DNA from 2 places in the Bradyrhizobium sp. R2.2-H genome. Region 1 is predicted to be linked to the other one. Evidence: predicted binding sites of a transcription regulator. Region 1 holds the regulator's gene; the other holds the start of a gene.
The links. Region 1 encodes PhoB, which activates phosphate uptake and scavenging genes when phosphate is short. Its sites were predicted from a motif close to TGTCATNNANCTGTCAT; they were not measured.
Positions count from the first base shown of each region.

Region 2: the regulator PhoB is predicted to act here: its motif matches at 3,213-3,229, upstream of EDE08_RS31195 (UDP-2,3-diacylglucosamine diphosphatase).

Region 1 covers NZ_SMBR01000026.1:12,648-21,933, reverse strand. Annotated here, with positions in the region: gene pstB (phosphate ABC transporter ATP-binding protein PstB) at 1-116, shown strand, start outside; gene phoU (phosphate signaling complex protein PhoU) at 128-844, shown strand; gene phoB (phosphate regulon transcriptional regulator PhoB) at 877-1,584, shown strand; gene EDE08_RS37160 (GcrA family cell cycle regulator) at 1,833-2,345, opposite strand; gene EDE08_RS37155 (aspartate aminotransferase family protein) at 2,804-4,012, shown strand; gene argF (ornithine carbamoyltransferase) at 4,012-4,947, shown strand; gene EDE08_RS37145 (Hsp33 family molecular chaperone) at 5,240-6,262, shown strand; gene apaG (Co2+/Mg2+ efflux facilitator ApaG/CorD) at 6,434-6,826, opposite strand; gene EDE08_RS37130 (OpgC domain-containing protein) at 7,027-8,283, shown strand; gene EDE08_RS37125 (SGNH/GDSL hydrolase family protein) at 8,283-9,056, shown strand; gene EDE08_RS37120 (SGNH/GDSL hydrolase family protein) at 9,069-9,286, shown strand, end outside.
Region 2 covers NZ_SMBR01000015.1:59,903-69,188, forward strand. Annotated here, with positions in the region: gene EDE08_RS31180 (caspase family protein) at 1-45, shown strand, start outside; gene EDE08_RS31185 (threonine/serine dehydratase family protein) at 249-1,232, opposite strand; gene EDE08_RS31190 (glycosyltransferase family 4 protein) at 1,320-2,363, opposite strand; gene EDE08_RS31195 (UDP-2,3-diacylglucosamine diphosphatase) at 2,377-3,189, opposite strand; gene thiD (bifunctional hydroxymethylpyrimidine kinase/phosphomethylpyrimidine kinase) at 3,483-4,283, opposite strand; gene EDE08_RS31205 (Lrp/AsnC ligand binding domain-containing protein) at 4,412-4,657, shown strand; gene EDE08_RS31210 (c-type cytochrome) at 4,664-5,590, opposite strand; gene EDE08_RS31215 (CHRD domain-containing protein) at 5,746-6,162, shown strand; gene EDE08_RS31220 (cystathionine gamma-synthase family protein) at 6,235-7,518, opposite strand; gene EDE08_RS31225 (cytochrome c) at 7,797-8,246, opposite strand; gene EDE08_RS31230 (xanthine dehydrogenase family protein molybdopterin-binding subunit) at 8,375-9,286, opposite strand, start outside.

The DNA.
Region 1 (9,286 bases):
ACAAGACCGCCTTCATGTATCTCGGCGAGTTGATCGAGTTCGACGACACCAGCAAGATCTTCACGTCGCCGAGCGACCGGCGCACGCAGGATTACATCACCGGCCGGTTCGGCTGAGGAGACGGAACATGGGTTCTGAACATACCGCAAAGGCTTTCGATACCGACCTCCAGGAACTCACGCGCCTGGTCGCCGAGATGGGCGGCATCGCCGAGCGCATGATCGTCGATTCCGTCGACGCGCTGATCCGCCGCGACGTCACGCTCGGTCAGCGCGTCGTCGCCACCGACGCCGAACTCGACATGCTGCAGAAGCGCATCGAGGAGCGCGCCGTGCTCACCATCGCCCGGCGCCAGCCGATGGCCGTTGATCTGCGCGAGATCGTCGGAGCCATGCGCGTCGCGACCGATCTCGAGCGCATCGGCGATCTCGCCAAGAACATGGGCAAGCGCGTCGCGGCGCTGGAGACGGATTTTCATCCGCTGAAACTGTTCCGCGGCCTGGAACACATGACCGACCTCGTGCAGCAGCAGGTCAAGTCGGTGCTGGACGCCTATGCCGCGCACGATCTGCCGGCAGCGATGGCGGTGTGGAAGGGCGACGAGGAAGTCGACGCCATCTGCACCTCGCTGTTCCGCGAACTTCTCACCTACATGATGGAGGATCCGCGCAACATCTCGTTCTGCATCCATTTGATGTTCTGTGCCAAGAACATCGAGCGGATCGGCGACCACGCCACCAACATCGCCGAGACCGTGTTCTACATGATCGAGGGTCAGGCGATCACCGACAAGCGGCCGAAGGGCGACATGACGACCTTCGCCACGACGGTGCCGAATACCTAAGCGGTGCCGAGTACCCAAGGAGCGACGACAACATGGGCGCACGCATTATGGTGGTTGAGGACGAGGAAGCTCTCACCGAGCTTCTTCGCTACAACCTCGAAGGCGACGGCTATGACGTTGAGACGGTGATGCGCGGCGATGACGCCGACACCCGCCTCAAGGAGCACATTCCCGATCTGATCGTGCTCGACTGGATGCTGCCGGGCCTGTCGGGCATCGAGCTGTGCCGGCGGCTGCGCACCCGTCCCGAAACCAAGCAACTGCCGATCATCATGCTGACCGCGCGCGGCGAGGAAAGCGAGCGGGTGCGGGGACTTGCGACCGGTGCCGACGACTACATCGTCAAGCCGTTCTCGGTGCCGGAGCTGCTGGCCCGCGTGAAGGGCCTGCTCAGGCGCGCCAGCCCCGAGCGGCTCGCCACCGTGCTCGCCTATGGCGACATCGAGCTCGACCGCGACAAGCGCCGCGTGGCGCGTTCGGGCCGGCCGATCGATCTCGGCCCGACCGAATATCGTCTGCTGGAGTTCTTCCTGGAGCATCCCGGCCGCGTGTTCTCGCGCGAGCAGCTGCTCGACAGCGTCTGGGGCCGTGACATCTACATCGATGAGCGCACTGTCGACGTCCACATCGGCCGCCTGCGCAAGCTGCTCAATCTCGGCCGCGAGCAGGATCCGATCCGTACCGTCCGCGGCGCCGGCTATGCGCTGGACGATCGTTTCGCGAAGGCGGAGCAGACGTAGGCCGGTTTAGCGAGCCGCGGCTACAACATCGGTGTCGTCCCGGACAAGCGTAAGCGCAGATCCGGGATCCATAACCACAGACAGTGCTTATCCTGCGAAAAAGTAGCTCCGAGTCGCCGTAACCAGATCCTGCGGTGGCTATGGATCCCGGATCTGCGCGCGCCCGTGGCGCGCTTGTCCGGGACGACATCGGATGTGTTGAGGCACCGTCGTGCGACGGCTGCAGTCAGCCAACTAAATCCGCAAACTCACCGCGTGCCCGGCTTCGCCGGTGCGCGACGGCGGTCCGCTGCGGGTTGATACGCCACGCGCGAATGCTGGGCGCAGTAGGGCAGGCCGGAGAGCGCCTTGCCGCCGCAGAAGAAGAAATCCGGGCTCGAGGGATCGCCGACCGGCCAGTGGCAGGTCGCCTCGTTCAATTCCAGCAGTGACAGCCGCTGGCTCATCGGCACCACATTGTCGTAGGTGACGGGTTCGGCCTCGACCTCGACCTCGAAGGCCTGCGCCAGCGCGGTGTTGCCGCGGGCAACGGGGCGGGTCACCCGCATCATGTGCTGTGCGGGGCGCGCCTTGCGCGGCCGGGGCGCTGCCGACGAAGGGCTCTTGGCGCGGCCGGACAAGCCGAGCCGGTGCACTTTGCCGATCACGGCATTGCGGGTCACATTGCCGAGCTCAGCCGCGATCTGGCTGGCCGAAAGTCCGGCCTCCCAAAGCTTCTTCAGCTGCTCGACGCGATCATCGGACCAGGTCAAAACCGTCATTGCACCCTTTCCCTCGCTGCGCGCCTGCCATCCTGGGGCCTTCGCAGCGATTGCCTAAGCCTTCAAAAACCCGTGCCGCCAGAATCCCTTAAGGCTCGCCGGGCGCGCTCAAGACGCCCGAACGTTTACGCCGGTACATGAGGACTTAAGGGATCAGAACTGCTGCACGAGATGTCGTATCTGACAGTCCAAACGCTACAATATGGCGTGACTCCCGCGCAAGAGTCCGCCGACTCGCGTCCACATGTTCCGTGGTGAAAAACCCGCAAAATCGGCACCGCAAGACTACGGATTCAGCGTTTCGCGGGGCTTTCCGGGCGGCATTGACACCCGTCTTGCCAAGCATAAGATAGTGCCACGTGCCGCCCTTAAAAGGCGGCACGTTTCGTTTTCCGGGCCGGTCAATGGTGCGTTGCGCAATGCACGCGTCACACCGTCCGCAACATTCAAGTGACGTCATGACCAACAGCGCCGCGCCGCATTTGCTCCCCGTTTTCGCCAGGGCCGACCTCGGTTTCGAGCGCGGAGAAGGCTGCTGGTTGATCGCGACCAATGGGGATCGCTATCTCGATTTCACTTCCGGCGTGGCGGTGAATGCGCTCGGCCATGCGCATCCCACGCTGGTCAAGGCGTTGCAGGAGCAGGCGACGAAGCTCTGGCACATGTCGAACCTGTTCCAGAGCCCGGACGGCGAGAAGCTCGCGGCGCGTCTGTGCAATGAAAGTTTTGCCGACTTCGTGTTCTTCTGCAATTCCGGCGCCGAGGCGCTGGAAGGCGTGATCAAGCTGGTGCGCCACCATCACTTCTCCAAGGGCCATCCCGAACGCTATCGCATCATCACCTTCGAGGGCGCCTTCCATGGCCGCACGCTGGCGACGCTGGCCGCAACCGGTTCTGCAAAATATCTCGAGGGCTTCGGCCCGCCGATGGACGGCTTCGATCAGGTGCCGCATGGCGACCTGGAAGCCGTGAAGAAGGCGATCGGCCCGCACACCGCCGGCATTCTCATCGAGCCGATCCAGGGCGAGGGCGGCGTTCGTTCTGCGCCTCCCGCCTTCCTGAAGGCGCTGCGCGAGCTCTGCAATGAGCGCGGCCTATTGCTCGCCTTCGACGAGGTACAGACCGGCATGGGCCGCACCGGCGAACTCTTTGCCTACAAGCGCACCGGCGTCGTGCCCGACGTGATGTCGCTGGCGAAGGCGCTCGGTGGCGGTTTCCCGATCGGCGCAGTGCTTGCCACCGCGGACGCTGCGCGCGGCATGGGGCCGGGCTCGCACGGTTCGACCTTCGGCGGCAATCCGCTCGCCATCTCGGCTGCGAACGCCGTGCTCGACGTCATGCTCAAGCCCGGCTTCTTCGATCACGTGCAGAAAATGTCGCTGCTGCTGAAACAGAAGCTCGCCTCCGTGATCGATCGCCATCACGATGTCGTCAGCGAGGTGCGCGGCGAGGGGCTCCTGATCGGCATCAAGGCCGTGGTGCCCTCGGGCGACCTCGTCGCGGCGCTGCGCGCCGAAAAATTGCTCACCGTCGGAGCCGGCGACAATGTCGTGCGCTTCCTGCCGCCCTTGATCGTGACCGAGGCCGAGATCGAAGACAGCGTCGGGCGGCTCGAACGCGCCTGCACGGCGATCTCGTCCAGCCAGACCAAGCGGGCGGCAAGCTGATGAGCAAGACGCCCAACAAAGCTCCAAAGCACTTTTTGGACATCAACGAGCTGCCGCTGTCGGAGCTCAAGAGCATGCTCGCCGCCTCGTCCGCCATGAAGGCGAAGCAGAAGGCGCACCAGCCGGTCAGGCCGCTCGAAGGCAAGACGCTGGCGATGATCTTCGAGCGGCCCTCGACGCGGACGCGGGTGTCGTTCGATGTCGCCATGCGCCAGCTCGGCGGCGAGCCCATCATGCTCACCGGCGCCGAGATGCAGCTCGGTCGCGGCGAGACCATCGCCGACACCGCGCGGGTGCTGTCGCGCTATGTCGATGCCATCATGATCCGCATCCTCAATCACGAGGCGCTGCTGGAGCTTGCGGCCTATGCGACCGTGCCCGTGATCAACGGCCTGACGCGGCGGTCGCATCCCTGCCAGGTGATGGCCGACCTCATGACCTATGAGGAGCATCGCGGCCCGATCGAGGGCAAGACGGTGGCCTGGACCGGCGACGACAATAACGTGCTGGCGTCCTGGGCCCATGCCGCCGAGCGCTTCAAATTCCAGCTCAACGTCGCAACGCCTCCGGAGCTCGCGCCGAAGAAGGCAATGCGCGACTGGATCAAGACGTCAAGCGCGCCGATCGTGCTCGGCACCGATCCGGAAGCCGCCGTGCGCGGCGCCGACTGCGTCGTCACCGACACCTGGGTGTCGATGGGCGACAAGGAGGGCGAGCATCGCCACAACGTGCTCAAGCCCTACCAGGTCAATGCCAAGCTGATGTCGCTGGCCAAGCCCGATGCACTGTTCATGCACTGCCTGCCGGCCCATCGCGGCGAGGAGGTCACGGATGACGTGATCGACGGGCCGCAATCGGTCGTTTTCGACGAAGCCGAGAACCGTCTGCATGCGCAGAAGGGCATTTTGGCCTGGTGCTTCGACGCGGTGAAGTAGGCGCGCTGGAAGCCCGGCTGCAGCCTCACAAGCAACTGTCGTCCCGGACAAGCGCGCCAAAAGCGCGCGCCGATCCGGGATCCATAACCACAGGAAGTCGTTTGGCGAAGACTCGGAGTTGTCATCGCTGGCTGCAACGTAGTCCTGTGGTTGATGGGTCCCGGATCTGCGCTTACGCTTGTCCGGGACGACATCGAGTTCGAGGTTGGCTTGATACGGTTCAATCCGCACCCCGGAACACGCCACCCCGCGCCCCCTTCCATTCTCAGCCTCCGACCCCAGATAAAGCGCCATGGTTTCCCAATCCCCTGACATGAAAACCGGGCCAGAAGGCCCGGTTCGCGCGCCATCACCGGTTCCGATCGACGACGCCGTGCTGCCTTACGAGGTCGACGCGCTCGATGTGCGCGGGCGGTTGGTGCGGCTCGGCCCGGCGCTCGACGATATCCTGACCAAGCACGATTATCCCGCACCCGTCGGCAAGCTGCTCGGTGAAGCCATCGTGCTGACGACGTTGCTCGGCACCGCACTGAAATTCGAAGGTCGCTTCATTCTTCAGGCCCAGACCGACGGTCCGGTGTCGTTCCTGGTCGTCGACTACATGGCGCCGGATCGCCTGCGCGCCTATGCGCGCTTTGACGCCGAACGCCTCGGCGAGGCCAAGGACGCCGGCGCGCTGCTCGGCCGCGGCCATCTCGCCATGACCATCGACCAGGGCCCCGACATGAGCCGCTACCAGGGCCTGGTTGCGCTCGACGGCGGCAGCCTGGAAGACGCCGCGCACGAATATTTTCTCCGCTCCGAGCAGATCCCGACGCGGGTGCGCCTTGCGGTCGGCGAGGAGTGGCGCTCGAGCGACGGCGGCAAGCATCGCTGGCGGGCCGGGGGCATGCTGATGCAGTTTCTGCCGAAGGCGCCGGAGCGCGCCCGGCAGGCCGATCTGCATCCCGGCGATGCGCCTGAAGGTGTCGAAGTGCACAGTGTCGCCGAAGACGACGCCTGGGTCGAGGCGCGTTCGCTGATCGAGACCGTCGAAGACGTCGAGCTGATCGATCCCGAACTCTCGGGCGAGCGGCTGCTCTACCGTCTCTTCCACGAGCGCGGCGTGCGCGTGTTCAATCCGCAGGTCCTCAAGGCGCAGTGCTCCTGCTCGCGCAATGCGGTCGCCTCGATGCTGAAGAGCTTCTCGCCCGACGACCGCGCCGCGATGGTCAAGGACGACAAGGTTGTCGTCACCTGCGAGTTCTGCTCGTCGGTGTACCAGTTCTCGCCCCACGAGGCGGGCGTGGAAGACGCGTTGCGTCTCCGTCGCTGAACTCGCAATTGACGAGTGGAGCAGTGCCCCACGCGCGGTGTCATCGCCCGACTTGATCGGGCGATCCAGTACTCCGAGACGATGCTAATCGAAGCGAGAGGCCGCGGCGTACTGGATGCCCCGGTCGAGCCGGGGCATGACAGTTGTGAGTGTTGCCGCGAACTTGCCCTCCTAATTCAACACCCGCTTGTTGTCGGGACTGTCGAGCGAGAACGTCGGCACGTCGATCTCGAAGCGCTCGCCGGTTTCGCTGACCATCTGGTAGCGGCCGGTCATGAAGCCCGAGGCGGTCGAGAGCGGTACGCCGGAGGTGTATTCGAAGCGCTCGCCGGGGGCCAGGATCGGCTGCTCGCCGACCACCCCCTCGCCCTTCACCTCCTGCTGGCGGCCAGAGGCATCGGTAATGATCCAGTGCCGCGTCTTGAGCTGCACGGTCTCCTCGCCCGAATTGGTGATGACGATGGTGTAGGACCAGAAATAGCGCGAGCGGTCGGCCGACGACTGCTCCGGAACAAAATTCGGCTCAACGGTCACTTCGATCTGGCGGGTCACGGCGCGGTACATGGTTGCTATAATAGCCAAATCCGTCCCGGGAACCAAACGCCACAGACGGCTTTGGCGACATCGTCCCGCCAGAATTCGAAGGGAAGGACACCCCCCAAGAGGGAGATTCCCTTGTACGATCCGGGCCGCTTTGCGAGACGACGGCGAGACCCTTACATTCTTTCAACGTGGCGTTTTACGGAAGGGTTCTTAGGTCCCCGATGACCATTGCCGACCAAGTGACGGGATCGACGATCGCGGGGACCGGCGAGGCCAGACCCGCAGGGACCAAGCCGCGCGCGGCCGCGCCGGCCATCACGCTGCCCGCCATCGGCGAGCGCGAGCTCCGGCTCGATCTGTTCCGCGGGCTCGCGCTGTGGCTGATCTTCATCGACCACCTGCCGCCGAGTCTGTTGACCTGGTTCACGATCCGCAATTACGGCTTCAGCGACGCCACCGAGATCTTCATCTTCATCTCCGGCTACACCGCCGCCTTCGTCTACGGCCGGGCGATGCTGGAGAGCGGCGTCCTCATCGCCACCGCGCGCATCCTGCGCCGGGTCTGGCAGATCTACGTCGCCCACGTCTTCCTGTTCACGATCTTCCTTGCCGAAATCTCCTATGTGGCGACCAGGTTCGAGAACCCGCTCTACACCGAAGAGATGGGCATCATGGACTTCCTCAAGCAGCCGGACGTCACCATCGTACAGGCGCTGCTCCTGCGCTTCCGACCCGTCAACATGGACGTGCTGCCGCTCTACATCGTGCTGATGCTGGCGCTGCCCCTGATCCTGTGGTCGATGAAATGGCGACCCGACGTCACCCTCGGCCTTTCGGTCCTGCTCTACGCGGTCACCTGGGAGTACGATCTCTATCTGTCGGCCTATCCGAACGGCTTCTGGGCCTTCAATCCCTTTGCCTGGCAATTGCTGTTCGTGTTCGGTGCATGGTGCGCGCTCGGAGGTGCGCGACGCATGTCGCGTATTCTGTCGTCACGCATCACGATGTGGCTGGCGATCGCTTATCTCGTCGCGTCGTTCTACGTGACGCTGACCTGGTATGTGCCGCAGCTTTCCCAGTTCATGCCGAAGCTGATCGAGCAATGGATGTATCCGATCAACAAGACCGATCTCGACGTGCTGCGCTTCACGCATTTTCTGGCGCTGGCCGCGCTCACGGTGCGCTTCCTGCCGCGGGACTGGCCGGGGCTGAAGTCGCCTTGGCTGCGGCCGCTGATCCTGTGCGGCCAGCATTCCCTCGAGATCTTCTGTCTCGGCGTCTTCCTTGCCTTCGCCGGCCACTTCATCCTGGCCGAAGTCTCCGGCGGTGCAGCCATGCATGCCTTGATTAGTCTCTCCGGAGTCCTGATCATGTGGGGGGTGGCCTGGGTCATTTCGTGGTACAAGCGCGTGGCTGACAAGAGCGGTGCGAAGACCAAAAACGCCGTCGGCAACGCCGATCTGGCGGGAGGGGGCTGATGAAGGCGAAGGTCCTCCTGAGCCTGATCCTGCTATGCGTCGCCGCCCCTGTGGCGCGCGCGGGCGATGCTGCGCCCACGGCTCCCCCCGCGCCCCCTTCCTGCGAATTGCCGGCCTATCTGCTGACCAGCGAAAGCCCACTGCCGAAGGTCGCCGCTGCCGTCAAGGCCGGTAAGCCGCTGGAGATCCTGGTCATCGGCAGCCGCTCGACGACCATTCCATCTTCGGAGAACAGCTCGTACCCGGCGCGCATGGAGGCGATCCTCAAGGAGAAGCTGCCGCCGCCGGAGGTGGTGCATGTCTCCGTAGAAATACAGAGCAAGAAAACGGCAGAGGAGACCGCCTCCACTTTCGTTAAGCTGATGGAAGCAAAAACGCCTACGTTGGTCATCTGGCAGACCGGGACCGTGGACGCTATTCGCGCCAGTGATCCCGACGAGTTTCGCAGTGCCGTCACCGAAGGGGTTGCTGCGTTGCAAAATGCAGGGGCTGACGTCGTCTTGATGAATCTGCAGTATAGTCCACGCACTGAAACCATGATCTCGGCGCAGCCTTTTCTCGATAATATGCGGGTGGTGGCGCAGGAGCACGGTATTCCGCTGTTCGATCGTTTCGCGATCATGCGGCAGTGGAATGATCAGGGTCAGTTCGACCTGTTCAGCCCGTCCCGCGGGCCCGAGCTGGCGAAGCAGGTCCATGATTGCCTTGGCCGGGCGTTGGCACAGTTCGTGTTCGACGCAGCCCGTCTCGAGCCGGCCCAGCAGCAAAATTGAGGTCTAGCGTTAATGAGTTCTCTCCGCCCTTTTTGCCTGACGACATGGCTGGCCGCGCCCGCAGCCGCGGCGCTGTTGTTGCTGACGCCCGCCTCGAAATCCTATGCCCAGACGCCAGCCGCCCAGGCGACAGCCGCCCCCGCGCAGTCGGCTGATCCCGCTTCCGCTTCGCCCTCCCAGACCACCGTCGCTGCGACGTCGCCCGAGCAGCGCGGCATCACGGCGCGCGC
Region 2 (9,286 bases), on a different contig from region 1:
AACATGAACGGCGGCGGCAACCGTCGCGGCGGCTTCATGCGCTGATCGCACGGAAGGCAGACGCGACAAAGGGGCAGAGCCGCAATGCTCTGCCCCTTCTTCATGTCAGCTCTTGAGCATCGTCATTCCGGGATGCGCCGCAAGGCGCAGGCCCGGAATCCATCGGGCGGCAGAGTCGGCGGAGAAATAGATTCTCAGATGCGCAATTGCGCATCGTAGCTCTCGCTTCGCGTGCCCCGGAATGACGGCTAGGCCACCAGCTCGGCGAACAGATCGGCGTCGACGTTCCCGCCGGAGAGCACGATGACGACGTTCTTCCCGGCGACATCGAGGCGTCCCGCGAGCAGCGCGGCAAGACCCACCGCGCCGCCGGGCTCCACCACGAGCTTGAGTTCGCGATAGGCAAACGCGACGGCCGCGCCGACTTCCTTGTCCGATGCCGTGACGCCGCGCGCGAGCAGCTTGCTGTTGATCGCAAAGGTCATCTCGCCGGGCATCAAGGCCATCAGCGCATCGCAAATGGTGCGGCCCGCCGGTGGATGCGGCTCGCGGTGGCCGGCGGTCAGCGAAATACCGTGATCGTCGAATGCCTCCGGCTCGGCCACCACGATCTCGGCCAGCGGATAGCGCGCCTTCACCGCCGTCGCGACGCCCGCGATCAGGCCGCCGCCTGAGGCCGGCGCCACCACGATGTCAGGGGCGAGACCGAGGCTCGCCATGTCCTCGGCGATCTCGCGACCCGCGGTGCCCTGCCCTGCGATCACGAAGGGATCGTCATAGGGCTTCACCAGCGTCGCACCGCGCTTCTCGGCGATGCCGCGCGAGATCGCCTCGCGATCGTCCTTGTCGCGATCGTATAGCACGACCTCGGCGCCGTAGGATCTGGTGCGCTCGCGCTTCGACAGCGGCGCATCCGCCGGCATCACGATGGTGGCTTGCATGTCGAGGATCTTTGCCGCGGCTGCCACGCCCTGGGCATGGTTGCCCGAGGAGAACGCAACCACGCCGCCGGCGCGCTTGTCCTGCGGGATCGAGAACACCTTGTTGAAGGCGCCGCGGAACTTGAACGAGCCGGTGCGCTGGAGCATCTCCGGCTTCAAGAACACTTTCGCGCCGACGCGCTCGTTGAGCACAGGGAAGGACAACAGCGGGGTGCGGATGGCGTAAGGCGCGATCACGCGCGCTGCGGCATCGATGTCGGCAGGGCCGACCGGGAGGAGCTGTTCGGTCATGGCGGAATGGTATCGCGGCCGACGAGGCCCCGGCAAGACACCTCCGCGCGAGGATTCCCAAAACGTTCTCGAGCGATCGAGGTGGCTCTAGGCGACGAAGCGCGGCTGTTCCGTCCCGTTCCCGCCGGGCAGCACCGCGCCAACCGCCCTAATGCTGTCGATGAAGACCCGCGCCGAGGCTTCCCAGGTGTAGTTGGCGGCGAATGCGACGCAGTCCTGCCGACAGACGTCCAGCGCGGCGAAGCAGGCACTGCCCAGGTCGTGATCGAGCGCGCCCACCGGCGCATCGCCGATCACGTCGCGGGGGCCTTTCACCGGAAAGGCCGCCACCGGCAGCCCGCTGGCGAGCGCTTCCAGCAGGACTAGGCCGAACGTGTCGGTCTTGCTGGGGAACACGAATACGTCGGCAGCCGCGTAGATGTCTGCCAGCGCCTCGCCCTGCTTCTCGCCGAGGAAGATCGCATCGGGATAGGCCTCCTCCAGCGAGGCCCGCGCCGGGCCGTCGCCGACGATGACCTTGGTGCCGGGCAGATCGAGGTCGAGGAAGGCCTCGAGATTCTTCTCCACCGCGACCCGGCCCACCGAAAGGAACACCGGTGCCGGCAGGCAGAGATCGATGGCACGGGGATGGAACAGGGCGGTATCGACCCCGCGCGGCCACAGCACGACATTGTCGAAGCCGCGGTCGGTCAGCTCGCTGGCCAGCGCCGGGGTTGCCGCCATCACGGCGCGGCTGGGCGCATGGAAACGGCGCAGCGCGTGCCAGATCAGCGAACCCGGCACCGGCACGCGGGCGCGGACATATTCGGGGAAGCGGGTGTGGAAGCTGGTCGTGAACGGCAGCTTGCGCTGGCGGCAATAGCGGCGGACCATCAGTCCGATCGGCCCTTCCGTCGCGATGTGGATGCTGTCCGGACGCGCTTCCTGGATCAGCCTCGCGATCCGGGCCGGACGCGGCATGGCCAGCCGCACGTCGCGATAGCTCGGCATCGCGAAGGTGCGGAACGATTGCGGCGTCAGGAACGCGAATTCGACGTCGAGATCCCTGGCCGCGTCGGCAAGCTTGGTCAGCGTCCGAACCACACCGTTGACTTGCGGGTGCCAGGCGTCGGTCGCGACCAGGATGCGCATCAGGCGGCCCTTGTCATGCAGCTCTTGCCGCGACCTGCGGGACCGCCGCCGGCTTTTGCAGATGATCCGCCCAGGTGATGATCTCGAAATGGCCGTCGTCGTGCTCGACCAGGGCGGTGCAGCTCTCGACCCAGTCGCCGCAATTCATGTAGCGGATGCCGGCCTCGTCGCGGATCACGGCGTAGTGGATGTGGCCGCAGATCACGCCGTCCGCTTCGTGGCGCCGCGCCTCGGCGGCGAGCGCCTGCTCGAACGCGCCGATATAGTTGACGGCGTTCTTGACCTTCTGCTTGGCCCATTGCGACAGCGACCAATAGGGCACGCCGAACAGGCGGCGGAAGAAGTTGACGAGGCGATTCATCTGGATCGCGAAATCGTAGGCCTTGTCGCCGAGATGGGCGAGCCAGCGCGCGTTCTGCACCACAAGATCGAAGATGTCGCCGTGGATGACGAGATAGCGCTTGCCGTCGGCGCCGGCGTGAACCGTGTTCTCGACGACGTCGATGCCGCCGAAATGCGTGCCGTAATAGTTGCGCAGGAACTCGTCGTGATTGCCGGGGATGTAGATGATCTTGGCGCCCTTGCGCGCCTTGCGCAACAGCTTCTGGACGAGGTCGTTGTGCGATTGCGGCCAGTGCCAGCTCGATTTCAGCGCCCAGCCGTCGACGATGTCGCCGACGAGATAGATCGTGTCGGCATCGTGGTAGCGCAGGAAGTCGAGCAGGAGATCGGCTTGAGAACCGCGGGCTCCGAGATGGACGTCGGAGATGAACAAGGTGCGAAAGCGCCGCTCCGGGCTCTCGTCACTCACAGCGTAACTTCCCATGCGCCAGCCTGTAACAATGTCCCGTGACAGGGGGATGACCGATTGAACCTTGAGGCACCTCAGCTACGAATCAAACTTCGCCTCGCCCTCCCCGCGAATATCAGTCGCATGCGACAATCAGGCGACACGGCGCCACAGAAGGTGATCGTCATGCCCGGGCTTGTCCCGGGCATCCACGTTCTTCGTGCTTGCGTGGCAAGGCGTGGATGGCCGGGACAGGCCCGGCCATGACGATGTGGGGGCTAGCGTGCCCCCAAAGTGCACCGCGGCGGCGCTGCCGCGGGCGGCCCGCGTCAGTAGAACCTGTGGAAATGATGGATCGGCCCATGGCCGTGGCCGACGCTGAAGCGGTCGGCGGTGGCGATCGCGGCGCTGATCCAGGCCTTGGCATTGCGCACGGCGTTTTCCAGGTTCTCGCCCCTGGCCAGCCCCGCCGCGATCGCGGAGGACAGCGAGCAGCCGGTGCCATGGGTGTTGCGGGTGGCGATGCGCGGCGCGGCGAGCGCGATCGTGCTGTCCGCACCGACCAGATAGTCGATGCTCTCCGCGCCCTCACCATGCCCGCCCTTGACCAGGACTGCGCGGCAGCCGAGCGCCAGCAGGCGGCGCCCCTGGCTTTCGATCTCGGCCTCGCTTGCCGCGACCGGCTCGTCGAGCAGAGCCGCGGCCTCCGGCAGGTTGGGCGTGATCACGGCGGCGAGCGGTATCAGCCTGGTGCGCAGGGCGTCGACGGCTTCCGCAGCCAGCAGGCGGTCGCCGGAGGTCGCGACCATGACGGGATCGAGCACGACGTGCCGCGGCGCCCAGCGCGACAGCGCGGCGGCGATGGCATCGATGCTGGCGACCTGGGCCACCATGCCGATCTTCACCGCGCCGATTTCGAGATCGGAGAACACCGCGTCGATCTGTCCGGTGACGAACGCGGCCGGCACCGCGTGGATGCCCGTGACGCCACGCGTGTTCTGCGCCGTCAGCGCCGTGATCACGGAGGCGCCGTAAACGCCGAGCGCGGCAAAGGTCTTCAGGTCCGCCTGGATGCCGGCGCCGCCGCTCGAATCGGAGCCGGCGATGGTGAGTGCGACCGGGGTCGTCATGACGATTTTCCGCGTTTTCGAGCCATGTGCCGTCTTAGCAAGCTCGCGCCGAACCCAGCAAGTTCGCTTGCTAAATCCGGCCGGTTTTGGCCTATTAGCCGGAAGAATACGCTCTCGGAGTGCCTGCGATGGTTCCCTTTTTCGTCCAGATCAAATGCAAGCTCGGCCAGTCCTATGTGGTCGCCAACGCGCTCGCCGAAGCCGAGATCGCCTCCGAGATCTACTCCACGGCCGGCCAATACGACCTGCTGGTGAAGTTCTACGTCGACAAGGACACCGACATCGGCCATTTCGTGAACGAGAAGGTGCAGGTGCTGCCGGGCATCCAGGACACCCTCACCATCATTACCTTCAAGGCGTTCGGCACCGGCTAGCTCGAGCTAGCTGTCCAGCTTGCGTTTCGGCGGCGTCGGCCCGTCCACCGGCGGCAGCGATTTGAGGTACTCCGCCATCGCGGCGAGATCCGCGTCCGGCAATTGCGAGACGTTCTTGATCACGCGCGTCATCGCGCCGCCGGCGCTGTCGCCATCCGGCAATTCACCGGTCTTGAGGAAATAGGCGAGATCCTTCGTGCTCCACTCGCCAAGGCGCTTCTGCGTGATGTTGGGCACCCATCCCTCGCCTTCCGGATTCGGACCGCCGGCAAAGCGCTGGCCAGCAATGATGCCGCCGAGCGCGTTGCGCGGGCTGTGGCACTCGGCGCAATGGCCGAAGCTGTTGACGAGGTAGGCGCCGCGATTCCACTGCGGCGACTTGCTGGCGTCGGCGACGAAGGGCTTGCCGTCCATGAACAGGAACTTCCAGATCCCGATGTTGCGCCGGATGTCGAAGGGAAAGCTCACCTCGTGATCACGCACCTTGCCTGCAACCGGCGGCAGCGTTTTCAAATAGGCAAAGAGATCGAGCGCGTCCTCCCGCCTCGCGTGCTGGTAGGAGGTGTAGGGAAAGGCCGGAAAATAGTGCTGGCCCGATGGCGAGACCCCGTGCATCACCGCGTTGACGAAATCGGCGTCCGTCCATTTGCCGATGCCGTCGTTCGGATCGGGTGAGATGTTCGGTGCGTAGAACGTTCCGAACGGCGACTTGATCGCGACGCCGCCACCAAGCCTGAGGCGATCGGGCTGATTGGGAACGGCATGGCAGGACGCGCAGCCGCCGGCGTTGAACATCACCTCGCCATTGGCGAGATCGGGCGCGCGGGCCGGGATGGCGCTCGCAGCCGCCACCACCGGCGCACTGAGCCACCAATAAAGGCCGGCCGCGGCGACCGCGACGAGCAGCGCCACCAGAATTGTTCGTTGCAACATGCGCACCTATTCACTCGTTGCGGCGAACTTACGACCGATGTCGTCGCGGCTCCAGCCACGAAGAATTTAGCCCGCCCTAGCCGGAGGCCGGAATAAACTGAAATGCCGGCTGTTGGAAGTTTGGCAGCCCCTTCGGGTTCAACAGGGAGAATCTCATGAACAAGTCCGTCATTGCCGTGTTCGCGCTCGGTGCCGTCGCCTTTGCAGGGTCCGCGAACGCCGAAAAGCTGAAAGCAACGCTCGACGGCAAGGCCGAGGTGCCCGCAACGACCAGCAGCGCCACCGGAACGGCCGATCTGAACTATGATGCCGCCAGCAAGAAACTGTCCTGGACCGTCACCTATTCCGGCCTCTCCGGGCCCGCCACTGCGGCGCACTTCCACGGGCCTGCCGAGGCCGGCAAGAACGCAGGCGTTGCTGTCCCGATCCCGAACGCGGCCTCGAGCCCGGTCAAGGGCGAAGCGACCCTGACCGACGCGCAGGCCGCCGATCTGCTCGGCGGCAAGTACTACATCAACATCCACACCGCGGCGAACCCGGGCGGCGAGATCCGGGGACAGGTGACGAAGTAAGCCTCGAGGCTGCTTCATCGGCGAAGGCCGGGCGCTGGAGGGGGCGTCCGGCCTTTTCGATTCCTGGGGGCGTCAAGCCGCGTTCAGCGCCTGCGCGAGATCGGCGATCAGGTCCGACGGGTTCTCGATGCCGATCGACAGCCGGATCGTGGAATCGAGGACGCCGATCTTGCGGCGGATGTCGGCGGGGACGCCGGAATGGGTCATGGTTGCGGGCAGGCTCGCAAGCGATTCCGTTCCGCCAAGGCTCACCGCCAGCTTGAGGATCTGCAGCGCGTTGAGGAACTTGACCGCCGCCTCCTTGCCGCCTTCGATATCGAAGGAGAAGGTGGATCCGGCGCCGAGACACTGCCTCGCGAACGCGCGCCCGGCCGGCGAGTCCGCCTCGTGATGACCGAGGTAATGGACCTTGGCGACCTTCGGATGATCGCGCAGGAAGTCCGCCACGAGGCGCGCATTGTCGTTGGCCTTCTCCATCCGCAAGCTGAGCGTCTCCAGCGAGCGATTGATCATCCAGCAGGAATGCGGATCGAGCTGGGTCCCGATGGCGCCGCGCAAGGCCTTGATGCCCTTCATGATCGCCTTCGATCCGAGCGCGGCGCCCGCGATCAGGTCGGAATGACCGCCGACATATTTGGTCAGCGAATACAGCGAGAGGTCCGCACCATGCTCGATTGGCCGCTGAAACACCGGTCCGAGCAGCGTATTGTCGCAGGCGATGACCGGTGTGTGGCCCTGTGCCTTTCCGATCGCGTCGGCAACACGGCGGATCATTGCGATGTCGACCAGGCCGTTGGTCGGATTGGCCGGCGTCTCGATCAGGATCATCGAGACCCGCCCCTTGCCCATGGCCTCCTCCGCAGCCTGCTTGACCGCCGTCTCGTCGATGCCGTCGGCAAAGCCGACGGCTCCGATCGACAGGCGCGCAAGCGTGTTCGTCAGCAGGGTTTCCGTCCCGCCATAGAGCGGCTGCGAGTGCAGGATGACGTCGCCGGGGCGAACGAAGGCCAGGATCGTGGTTGAGATGGCCGCCATGCCGGATGAGAACAGCGCACAACTCTCCGTGCGCTCGTAGATCGCGAGCCTGTCCTCGACGATTTCGCTGTTGGGATGATTGAAGCGCGAATAGACGAGGCCCGCGCCCATGCCTTCCGGCGGCTCGCGCCGGCCGGCGACGTAGTCGAAGAAGTCCTGCCCGTCCTCGGCCGTCTTGAACACGAAGGTGGAGGTCAGAAACACCGGCGGCTTGATGGCGCCTTCGGACAGTTGCGGATCATAGCCATAGGTCAGCATCAAGGTTTCCGGATGCAGCATATGGTTGCCGATATGGGTCTTGGACGGAAACGGTTTTGCCATGGCCTGTCTCGCTGTTGATACAATTCCGCGCCGGGCGTTGGAACTCATGATGTCATGAGGCAGTCAGGCGCGAGAGGCGCCGGCTCCAACAGCTCACATCGATGCTGCGGCGGCTGGTGCTGAAGATAACCGCTCTCGCGGCGATCCGTCAGGCCTTGCGAATAGAATTCCTGTTGCTGAACGGCAATGCAAAAGAGGGCGAGTGCTTTCGCGACCGCCCTCTTTTGGTCCTGTAGCCAGATGCAGCGAAGCGCGATCGGGACTGGCTCTATGCCCAGCTATTTCAACTTCACCCGATAGGTCTCGTGGCATTCGTTGCAGCGATCGTTGATCGTATTATAGGCCGTCTTCAAGCTTGCAACGTCGGTGATCTTGCCTTTGAAATCGGCGATCGCCTTCTGCACTGGTGGAATCTTGGAGTCGAAATCGGCCTTGTTCTGCCAGATCTTTTGCGAGCTGCCGTACGTCGCGTTCACCACGTCCTGCTTGGGATTGACTTCGAAGGTCTTGGCGATCTTGGCAACATCGGCCTCGATGCTGGCGATGGCCTGATCGGCAGCTCTCTTGTCGAAGGGGATATCTCCCTTGCTCATCTTCTGCAGGACGCCGTACTGGTTCTTGGCGATCGATTTCATAAGATTGTCCTGCTGGACGGCAATCTCCTGTTGCGCCATGACGGCGCCCGCGCCCAATACGAGGGCGCCCGCGACAATCATCGTCCGTTTCATTGGTCCGTTTCTCCGGCTCTCGAGACGTTCAGGGAATGAGGCTTCGCCGGCTTCGCGTGAAGCCGGAGCCCATCAGGTGTAGAACCCCGCGCGACGCGTTTATTCCCGTGCGCGCGCGGAGATCGGGCTCACAGGCTGTGGCGGCGATGGTACTCGTTGATTGCGATCCACACCCGCTCCGGCGTTGCCGGCATGTCGATGTGGTCGATCTTGTATTCGCGCCAGAGCGCGTCGACGATGGCGTTGACGATCGCCGGGCAGGAGCCGATCGCGCCGGCCTCGCCCGCCCCTTTCACCCCCATCGGATTGGTCTTGCAGGGGATATTGTTGGTCTCGAACACGAAGGCCGGCCCGTCCGCCGCACGCGGCAGCGCGTAGTCCATGAAGGTCGCGGTGATGAGCTGGCCATCGGTGGCGCCATACACCACCTGTTCCATCAGCGCCTGGCCGATGCCCTGCATCGCGCCGCCATGCACCTGTCCCGCCAGCAGCAGCGGATTGAGCGTCTTGCCGAAATCATCGACGATCACGTAGTTGACGATCTTGATGATGCCGGTGGCCGGATCGATCTCGACCTCCGCGACATGGGTGCCGTTCGGATAGGTGCCGTCGGCGCTGGCAAAGGTCGCGCTGCCGTTCAGCTTCGATGGATCGACGCCGGGCCGCTTGGCGAGATCGGCGAACGAGATCGAGCGGTCGGTGCCGGCGATGCGCACCACGCCCTCGAAGATCTCGAGGTCGCCCGCGCTGGCTTCCAGCGCCTGCGCCGCGATCTCCTTCAGCTTTGAGCCGAGCTCGCGCGTGGCGCGCTCGACGCTGACGCCGCCCGAGGGGATCGAGGCCGAGCCGCCGGTGCCGAGGCCGGTCGCGATCTCGTCGGTATCGCCCTGGTGGATGTGGACGCGCTCGGGCGCGACGCCGAACTGCTCGGCGACGATCTGCGCATAGGCGGTCTGGTGTCCCTGCCCGCTCGATTGCGTTCCGATCAGGACGGTGACGTCGCCATTAGGATCGAGCCGCACATTGGCGGTCTCCTCGCC